Regions from separate parts of the Kitasatospora sp. NBC_00374 genome, predicted to be linked through region 2. Evidence: riboswitches for the same ligand, from Rfam matches in the RefSeq annotation. Region 2 holds a riboswitch; the other holds the start of a gene.
The links. Region 2 has a riboswitch for cobalamin ahead of OG871_RS23690 (ribonucleoside-diphosphate reductase subunit alpha). Riboswitches for the same ligand answer to the same signal wherever they lie in the genome.

Region 1 (4,993 bases), 3.7 Mb from region 2:
GCGCGCCGTCACCGACGCCGCAGGCCAGCGGCCCGGCAACGCGCAGGCCTGACCGCACCCGCCCGCCGCCCCGGCCCCCCTGTGGGCCGGGGCGGCGGGCGGTGTCGGTTCTAGGGCGCGAGAGTCAGTCGACTCGATGCGCGGGCCAGCAGGTCGATCAGCAGAGCGCGTTCCTCGGGGCTGAAGCCGTCGGCGATCCGTCGCTCGATGGCGACGGCCTTCGCGTCGGCCTCCGCGAGCAGTAGGCGTCCGTCGTCGGTGAGGCGTACCTCGGCCACCTTGCGATGCCAGGGATGCGGCTGGCGGGTGATCAGCCCCTTCGCCTCCAGGTTGGCGAGCACGGTGGCGATGGTCTGCGGGGTGACCAGGCAGGCGCGGGCGAGCGCGGCGGCGGAGAGCCCGGGCTGGTCGTCGAGCGTGTACAGCGCGGCGTACTGCGGAACCGTCAGCCCGAGCGGCCGGAGTGCGGCGTGCTTGGCCGCCATCAGCTCCTGCTCCACCCGCTTGATGTACAGCCCGAGGCGTTCCGTGACCGGCATCTCCATGAGGCCGATGGTACGCCACCGCTCGAACCCTGGCTGATGACAGAGCTCTGGCACATGCCAGAGCTCTGCTATGTTTTCCCCAATCGCTCAGCACTCATTCATGGAGGCACCCCTTGGCCAACCCTGAACCGCTTGATCACGTCGTCGCCGGGGCCGGACCGGGCCTGGTCCTGATCCACGGCACCGGCGCCGACGCGACCTCGAACTGGGGAGCTCTCATCGACGCGACGCGTGACCGCTACACCGTCGTCGCCCCGAACCTGCCCGGCGCCGGCGCCACCCCAGTCGACCCGGCACCGATCGACCTGGACTCACTCGCCGACCGGGTGGTCGCCACCGCCCGGACCGCTGGCCTGGAACGGTTCCACCTGGTCGGTCACTCGGTGGGCGCCGTCGTCGCCACGGCCGTGGCCGCCCGGCATCCTGCGGCCGTGACCTCGCTCGTCCTGCACGCCGGATGGGTCAGGACGACCCCGCGCGAGGCGTTCATGTTCGACCTGTGGGCGCGGCTGCTGCGTACCGACCCGGCCCTCCTGGCCCGCCAGTTGATCCTCACCGCGATGGGGCCCGGTCTCCTCGGCGCCCTCGACGACGCGCAGTTCGCCGAACTGGCGGCGGGTTTCACGGCCGTTCTCGACGAGCGAATCCTCGGGCAGATGGAACTCGACACCCGAGTCGACCTGCGTGACGCGGTGGGCCGGATCGCCGCGCCCACCCTCGTGCTGGCGAGCGCCGACGATCAGGTCATCCCGCCCCACCACCAGCGCGAACTGGCCGCCGCGATCCAGCAGGCCGACTATCTCCAGGTCCCCGGCGGCCACGGTCTGCCGTTCGAGGACCCTGCACGGTTCTTCTCGGTCATCGCCGAGTACGTGGACCGGCGCCAGGCGCAGGGCCGGGGCTGAGGCCGTGTAGCTCGGGGCCGGCTCGGGAGAGGTGTGGCGCCGAACGAGTGGACTCGTGGGGGCGCGTACCGGAGGGGGGCCCGCGCCCGGGGTCCGGATGGTGACGTTGCCATCCGAGCCCCTGGACTGGAAGAAGCACCCCGACATGCGACGCACCCCCTCCCGCCGGCTGCTCGCCGCAGCGCTCCTCGCGGCGTCCGTGCCGGCCCCGACGGCAGTGGCTCCCGCCGCGGTCGTCCACGCCGTGAGCATCGACCGGTACGACAAGGGCGACTTCCCGCCGGACGGTCTCGGCCCCGAGCTGACCTCCCGGCTGGACCGGGCCATCGAGGACGTTCGCCGGCAGGCCGGCATCCCCGGCGTCGTCGTCGGGCTGTGGATGCCGGGCAAGGGGAGCTACGTGCGGGCGACCGGTGTCGCCGACACCGTCACGCGCAGGCCGATGACCACCGACGTCTTCACGCGGATCGGCAGCGAGACCAAGACCTTCACGGTCACCGCGCTGCTCGAACTCGTCGACGACCGTCGGATCGGGCTGGACGACCCCATCTCCAAGTACATCGACGGCGTGCCGTGCGGCGACCGGATCACGCTGCGTCAGCTCGCCGGGATGCGCAGCGGCCTGTTCCCGTACACCGCCGACCCGGACTTCGTGCGGGCACTGGAGGGCGACCCGAGCCGCTCGTTCACCCCGCAGGAGGTGCTCGCGTACGGCTTCCGGCACGACAACACCTTCGGGCCGGGTGAGATGTTCCAGTACTCCAACACCAACCTCGTCCTGCTCGGCCTGGTGGTCGAGAAGGTCAGCGGCCTCGGGCTGGCCGACTTCATCCACCGGCGGGTGCTCCGGCCGGCCCACCTGCGCCACACGCTGCTCCCGCGGGGGGCCGAGTTCCCCGAACCGCACGCGCACGGATACACCGACCAGACGCTCGGCGGCGAGGTCGCGGACACCACCGACTGGAACCCGAGTTGGGCCTGGGCTGCCGGGGCGATGATCTCGGACCTGCGCGACCTGCGCCGCTGGGCCGAGGTCGTCGCCACCGGGACGCTGCTCAGCCCGGAGACCCAGCGCGAGCGGCTCGAGGTGCTGCCGACCGGCTTCCCCGGCACGGGCTACGGCCTCGGAGTCTTCGAGACCGGCGGATGGATCGGCCACAACGGCTCCATCCCGGGCTACGAGACCGTGGCCGTCCACCTGCCCTCGCAGCGGGCCACCCTGGTGATCATGATCAACACGGACGTCTTCGCCCAGGGGCAGGAGCCGTCCACGCTGCTCGCCCGGGCGATCACCGGGATCGCGACCCCGGACAACGTCTACGACGGCCAGGTCCCCCCGCGCTAGCCGTGCCTCGGCGCCAGCCCGGCGTCGTCCGGAAGAGCGGTGTCGCCGACCGTTCCCACGGGGGTCAGGCAGTCGGCGGCACCGGTCGGAGGGGCTGGATCCGGGCGTGCAGGAGGCAGAACTCGTTGCCTTCCGGGTCGGCCAGGACGTGCCAGCTCTCGGTGCCGGTCTGGCCCACGTCGACGGGCCTGGCGCCGAGGGCGAGCAGCCGCTCCAGCTCGGCGTCCTGGTCGCGGTCGGTGGCGCTGACGTCGATGTGCAGGCGGAGCTTCCCGGCCCGCGGCTCGCTGCTGGGGCTGAGGACGAGGGTGGGCTGCGGGCCGCCGAAGCCGGCGCCGGGCGGTCCGATCTCGATGCTTCCGTCGGCCTCCCGGCCGAGTTCGACGTAGCCGAGGACCTCGCTCCAGAACGCGGCGAGCCGGTCGGCGTCGGCGGCGTCGATGACCAGCTCACTGATGCGGCATGCCATGCCCGTCAGTGTAGGTGGACAGACCGGGAGTCGACCGTCGGCCGCCGCCGTCGGCGTACCGACGAAGAGGCCGCCGACCGGGAGCTGATGCCTCGTCACCGCAGGGCCGTCGCAGTACTAGGCTGTGCCTCGCAGTCGGTTCGCCCTGTCAGCCAGGCAGGCGCGTCGCAAGAGGGAACCCGGTGGGAATCCGGGACTGCCCCGCAGCGGTGAGTGGGAACGACCGCCGTCACGTGCACTGGGCCCCAGCGGGGGCCTGGGAAGCGACGGCCAGTAGGTGTCCGCCTTTCGGGCGGATGTGCCCATGAGTCCGAAGACCTGCCACTGCCCGTGTGCGACCGCACACGGTGATCTCGGTGACCTCGTGGGAGGGTCGGCGGAGCGGGCGGGCACATCCCGGTGCTGCGCCCTCACTGTCGTACCCTCGTTCCTCCGTGCTCTCCCGGGATCGCAACGCGACTCGCGAAGGAGAGTTCCGTGTCATCGAGCTCCACCACCCCGCAGGCCACCGTGTACGGCTACCCGAGGCAGGGCCCCAACCGGGAGCTGAAGAAGGCGATCGAGGGCTACTGGGCCGGCCGCGTCGACGCCGAAGCCCTCCGGGCCACCGCCGCCGACCTGCGCCGCGACACCTGGCGCCGGCTGGCCGAGGCCGGCGTCACCGAGGTGCCCACCGGCGACTTCTCGCTCTACGACCACGTGCTGGACACCAGTGTCGCCGTCGGCGCGATCCCGCCGCGGCACCGCGCCGCCGTCGACGCCGACCCGCTGGACGGCTACTTCGCCATGGCCCGCGGCACCCAGGACGTGGCGCCGCTGGAGATGACCAAGTGGTTCGACACCAACTACCACTACCTCGTGCCCGAGTTGGGGCCGGGCACGGTCTTCGCCGCCAACTCGGCCAAGCCGGTCTCCGAGCTGCGTGAGGCGCTCCTGCTCGGCCACCGCGCCCGCCCGGTGCTGGTCGGCCCGCTGACGTACCTGCTGCTCGCCAAGCCCGCGCCCGGTGTGGCCGCCGACTTCCGGCCGGTCACCCTGCTCGACCGGCTGCTGCCCGTCTACGCCGAGCTCCTCGCGGACCTGCGCGCGGCCGGCGCCGAGTGGGTGCAGTTGGACGAGCCCGCCCTCGTGCAGGACCGCACCCCGGCCGAACTGAACGCCGCCGCACGGGTCTACCGCGAGCTCGGCGCGCTCACCGACCGGCCGAACATCCTGGTGGCGACCTACTTCGACCGGGCCGGCGAGGCGTTGAAGGTCCTGGCCAAGGCCCCCATCGAGGGCGTCGGGCTGGACTTCACCGGCCCCGGCGCGGCCAACCTGGACGACCTCGCCGCCGTCGGCGGCCTGCCCGGCAAGCGGCTGATCGCCGGTGTGGTGGACGGCCGCAACATCTGGATCAACGACCTTGAGAAGTCCCTCACCACCCTGGCCACCCTCCTCGGCCTGGCCGACCGGGTCGACGTCGCGCCGTCCTGCTCCCTGCTGCACGTCCCGCTCGACGCCACCGCCGAACGTGACCTCGACCCGCAGATCGCCCGCTGGCTCGCCTTCGCCCGGCAGAAGACCGCCGAGATCACCACCCTCGCCCGGGGCCTGAACGCGGGCACCCACGCGGTCCTCCCCGAACTCGCCGCCAACCGCGCCGACCTGGCCTCCCGCGCCGTCTCGGCACTCACCCACGACCCGGCGGTCCGGGCCCGTGCTGCCGCCACCACCGCCGAGGACGCCC
Region 2 (4,993 bases):
GAGACGAGGGAGACGGGGAGACACTGCCATGACAGAGATCAGCACCATCCTGAACGGGCACCGGGGACGCAGCGAGGACAGCCGGCTGCCCTCCCTCCTGATCGCCACCCGGCACGGTGAGTCGACCGCGAACGTGGAGTTCCGCCACGCCGACGCCTCCGGGGCGCTGACCGTCCCGATCACCAGCCGGGACGCCGACATCCCGCTCTCCATGCGCGGCCAGGCCCAGGCCCAGGCGCTCGGCCGCTGGTGGGCCGCCCTGCCCGCCGCCGACCGCCCGCGCAGTGTCTGGTCCTCTCCGTACCTGCGCACCACCGAGACCACCCGGATCGCGCTCGCCCAGGCCTCCGGCCTCGGCGCGGTCCCGGTCAACCTGCCGATCCGCTACGACGAACGGCTGCGGGACAGAGAGCTGGGCATCCTGGAGATGCTCACCAAGGCGGCCATCGAGAAGGAGCACCCGGCCGAGGCGGTCCGCCGCCGCCGGATGGGCGAGCTGCACTACCGGCCGCCGGGCGGCGAGTCCTGGCTGGACGTCGCTCTGCGGATGCGCAGCCTGCTGCGCGACCTGGCCGAGGAGGAGGACGGCCGGCCGGTGCTGGTGGTCGCCCACGACTGTACCGTCCTGATGCTCCGTTACATCCTGGACCGGCTCACCGAGCCGCAGCTGCTCGCCCTCGAACCGGTGCGCAACTGCTCCGCCAGCCTCTGGCGGGCCGACCGGGGCCGGCTGGCCCCCGAGGGCTGGAACGCCACCGAGCACCTGGGCTGACCGGCCCCAAGGCCGCCGTCACACCCGGGCCGCCGGGCCGTTCGGGCCGCTGCCCGCGAACGCCCTGCGGTACGCCTGCGGGGTGGTGCCCAGCCTGCGGCCGAAGTGGTGCCTCAGCGTGGCGGCGTTGCCGAAGCCGCAGCGGGCCGCCACGGCGTCGACCGGCTCCTCGGTGCCCTCCAGCAGCCGCTGGGCCAGCAGCAGCCGCTGACCGGTCAGCCAGCGGTGCGGCGTGGTGCCGGTCTCCTGGTGGAAGCGGCGGGCGAAGGTCCGCGGCGACATGTGGGCCCGGGCCGCCAGTTCGTCGACGGTGTTCTCCCGGTCCAGGTGGCGGCGCATCCAGTCGAGCACCCCGCCCAGCGAGTCGCCGTCCTCGACGGGCAGCGGGCGGGCGATGAACTGCGCCTGGCCGCCCTCGCGGTGCGGGGCGACCACCATCCGGCGGGCGATCCCCCGGGCCACCTCGGCGCCCTGCAGCTTGCGGACCAGGTGCAGACAGGCGTCGATGCCCGAGGCGGTGCCGGCCGCGGTGATCACCGGGTCCTCGTCGACGTACAGCACGTCCGGCTCGACCCGGGTGAGCGGGAACCGTGCGGCGAGCCGGTCGGAGTGGCGCCAGTGGGTGGTGCAGCGGCGGCCGTCGAGCAGGCCGGCCGCGCCGAGCAGGAAGGTGCCGCTGCAGATCGACAGGACCCGGGTGCCACGCTCCACCGCGGCCCGCAGCGCCTCGATCAGCTCGGCCGGGAACTCCTCCTGGACGCCGGTCGCGGCGGTGATCACCAGGTCCGCCTCGGCGATCCGCTCCACTCCGTGCGGCACCTCCACCCGGAAGCCCGCGTGGGTGCGCAGCAGGCCGGGGCGGGCCGAGGCGAGCGCGAAGTCGTAGACCGGCAGGCCGTCGTCGGCCCGGTCCAGCCCGAAGATCTCGCAGGCCACGCCCAGTTCGAAGGGGTGGATCTCCTCCAGCACCACGGCCACCACGTTCGTCAGCATGGCTCCAGGATGACGGTGGCAGCATTTCGATGCAAGCAGGCATTTCTGCCACTCGTCCGGCACCGGCCCAGCGGCCAGGCTGAAGGCATGACCTCTTCGATCCTTGCGAACGTGCTCGTCCTGGCCGGCGTGGTCGGGACCTTCGGCCTGCTGGGCCTGCTGGTCGGCCGCGACCTCGACCGCACCGGACGGCACGGCCGGGACAACTGGCACCGGGCCGGCGGGTACCCGGCCGACCCCGGCCTTCCGGACCGCCTGCACGGCACCCTGCCCGCGGCCGCCGGCCCGGCCTTCGGCACACTTGGGGCATGGACCCCGACACCGACCTCGTCATCCGCCGCGCCCGCGAGGAGGAACTCGACGCCGCCGGCGAGCTCACCGTCGAGGTCTACGTCAAGGAGGGCCACAGCAGGCCTGACAGCCCCTACGCCGGGCTCCTCGCGGACGCCCGGCGCCGGGCCGAGGAGGCCGAGCTCCTCGTCGCCGTCGACCCCGCGGACGGCGCCGTGCTCGGCTGCGTGACCTTCGCCGCGGGCGGCAACGCGTGGGCCGACATCGCCGAGCCGCACGAGGGCGAGATCCGGATGCTCGCGGTCGCCCGGGCCGCCCGCGGCCGCGGCGCGGGCACCGCGCTGGTGCGGGCCGCGATGGAGCGCAGCCGGGAACTGGGACTGGCCGGGATGGCCTTCTCCACCCGCCCGCACATGACCGCCGCACACCGCGTCTACGAACGACTCGGGTTCCTGCGGACGCCCGCCCGGGACTGGGAGCCCGCGCCCGGCATCGACGTGATCGTTTATTCGATCACATTCTGACGGACGGTCCGGTGGCTCCACGCAGTCGAGCGACCACGACACGCGGCACTACATCTGGTGCCGCATCCTGAGACCGCCACAACATGTATGCTCGCTCTCGCTGTCGACGCAGGGAAACCCGGTGTGAATCCGGGACTGCCCCGCAACGGTGAGCGGGCTGCCCAGCACCCTGGGCCCGCGAGTCCGAGACCTGCCGACGGTGTGCCACATGGCTTCCCCGCAGATGCCTTGCAGCACCGCAGTACCGTCCGGGCCTCGCGGGTGGGCCGGGGTGGGACCACGCGCGCCTGGTGATTCGGCGTGCCGCTCCCCCCTGCCTGAAGCCGGTCCGGCCGATCTCGTCCGCCGCCGCCACAGGAGAGAGTGCGCCTTGACCGTCGCTGCCTCAGTCGCCCTGCCGTCCCAGGGTTCCTCCCCCAGCCTTCGGCCGGGTGGTGCCCCCAACGCCGCCGAGAGCGACCCCGGTGCCGCGCTGCTCCGGATGCTCACCGACCGCAGCACCGACCTCCCCCAGGTGGACCCCGGCCACGTCGCCGCCGCCGCGCTGCGCGGCCGCCACGCCGGCTCCGACTTCGCGGAGCTGCGCGGGCTGGCCGTGGAGGCCGCCGCGTCGATGATCGCCGAGGACCCCCAGTACTCGAAGCTGGCCGCGCGCCTGCTGGCGCTGGAGATCTCGGACGAGGCCGTCGGTCAGGGCGCCGTGTCGTTCTCCGCCTCGATCGCCGTCGGCCACGCCGAGGGCCTGATCGGCGACACCACGGCCGCCTTCGTGGCCAAGCACGCGGACGCCTTCGACGCGTTGATCGACCAGGGCGGCGACGACCGGTTCGAGTACTTCGGCCTGCGCACCGTGCAGTCCCGCTACCTGCTGCGCCACCCGATCACCCGCAAGGTGATCGAGACCCCGCAGCACTTCCTGCTCCGCGTCGCGGCCGGTCTGGCGGTCGGCGACGGCGAGCAGTCGGTGCGCGAGGTGGCCGAGCTGTACGCGCTGATGAGCGCGCTCTCCTACCTGCCCTCCTCGCCGACCCTGTTCAACTCCGGCACCAAGCACCCGCAGATGTCCAGCTGCTACCTGCTGGACTCGCCGCTGGACAACCTGGACTCGATCTACTCGCGCTACGCGCAGATCGCCCGGCTGTCCAAGCACGCCGGCGGCATCGGCCTCTCCTACAGCCGGATCCGCTCGCGCGGCAGCCTGATCCGCGGCACCAACGGCAAGTCCAACGGCATCGTGCCGTTCCTGCGGACGCTGGACTCCTCGGTCGCCGCCGTCAACCAGGGCGGCCGCCGCAAGGGCGCGGCCTGCGTCTACCTGGAGACCTGGCACGCCGACATCGAGGAGTTCCTGGAGCTCCGCGACAACACCGGCGAAGAGGCCCGCCGCACCCACAACCTCAACCTGGCGCACTGGATCCCGGACGAGTTCATGCGCCGGGTCAACGCCAACGCGGACTGGTCGCTGTTCTCCCCGGCCGACGTACCCGAGCTGGTCGACCTGTGGGGCGCCGACTTCGACGAGGCGTACCTGAAGGCCGAGCAGGCCGGCAAGGCCGTCCGCACCATCCCGGCGCAGACCCTGTACGCCCGGATGATGCGCACCCTGGCGCAGACCGGCAACGGCTGGATGACCTTCAAGGACGCCTCCAACCGCGCCGCCAACCAGACCGCGCTGCCCGGCCGCACGGTGCACTCCTCGAACCTGTGCACCGAGATCATCGAGGTCACCGACGACTCCGAGACCGCGGTCTGCAACCTGGGCTCGGTCAACCTCGGCGCCCACGTGGCCGAGGGCGCCTCCGTCGCCGACCTGGTGAACACCATGGACTGGGACCGGCTGGACGCCACCGTGCGCACCGCCGTGACCTTCCTGGACCGGGTCATCGACATCAACTTCTACCCGACCACCGAGGCCGGGACGTCCAACTCCCGCTGGCGCCCGGTCGGCCTCGGCGTGATGGGCCTGCAGGACGTCTTCTTCCAGCTGCGGATCGACTTCGACTCCGCCGAGGCCAAGCGGCTCTCCACGCTGATCGCCGAGCGCATCATGCTCACCGCCTACGAGCGCTCCAGCGAGCTGGCCGAGGAGTTCGGGCAGCACAGCGCGTACGCGGAGACCCGGGCCGCCCGCGGCCAGCTGCACATCGACCACTTCGACACCGCCCCGCAGTGGACCGAGCGCTGGGACGCGCTGCGCGCCCGGATCGCCACCACCGGCCTGCGCAACTCGCTGCTGCTGGCGATCGCGCCGACCGCGACCATCGCCTCGATCGCCGGTGTCTACGAGTGCATCGAGCCGCAGGTCTCCAACCTGTTCAAGCGCGAGACCCTCTCCGGCGAGTTCCTCCAGGTCAACCCGTACCTGGTGCGCGAGCTCAAGGAGCTCGGCGTCTGGGACCAGCAGACCCGGGAC

Region 1: it holds a riboswitch for cobalamin, as region 2 does, so the genes downstream of both, metE (5-methyltetrahydropteroyltriglutamate--homocysteine S-methyltransferase) here and OG871_RS23690 (ribonucleoside-diphosphate reductase subunit alpha) in region 2, are expected to answer to the same signal.

The regions. Positions count from the first base shown of each region.
Region 1 is NZ_CP107964.1:1,527,879-1,532,871, reverse strand. Features, by position in the region: gene OG871_RS06945 (CU044_5270 family protein) at 1-52, shown strand, start outside; gene OG871_RS06940 (MarR family winged helix-turn-helix transcriptional regulator) at 111-545, opposite strand; gene OG871_RS06935 (alpha/beta fold hydrolase) at 659-1,450, shown strand; gene OG871_RS06930 (serine hydrolase domain-containing protein) at 1,596-2,795, shown strand; gene OG871_RS06925 (VOC family protein) at 2,860-3,264, opposite strand; cobalamin riboswitch at 3,384-3,605, shown strand; gene metE (5-methyltetrahydropteroyltriglutamate--homocysteine S-methyltransferase) at 3,742-4,993, shown strand, end outside.
Region 2 is NZ_CP107964.1:5,259,015-5,264,007, reverse strand. Features, by position in the region: gene OG871_RS23705 (histidine phosphatase family protein) at 29-772, shown strand; gene OG871_RS23700 (helix-turn-helix domain-containing protein) at 791-1,765, opposite strand; gene OG871_RS23695 (GNAT family N-acetyltransferase) at 2,074-2,580, shown strand; cobalamin riboswitch at 2,651-2,793, shown strand; gene OG871_RS23690 (ribonucleoside-diphosphate reductase subunit alpha) at 3,062-4,993, shown strand, end outside.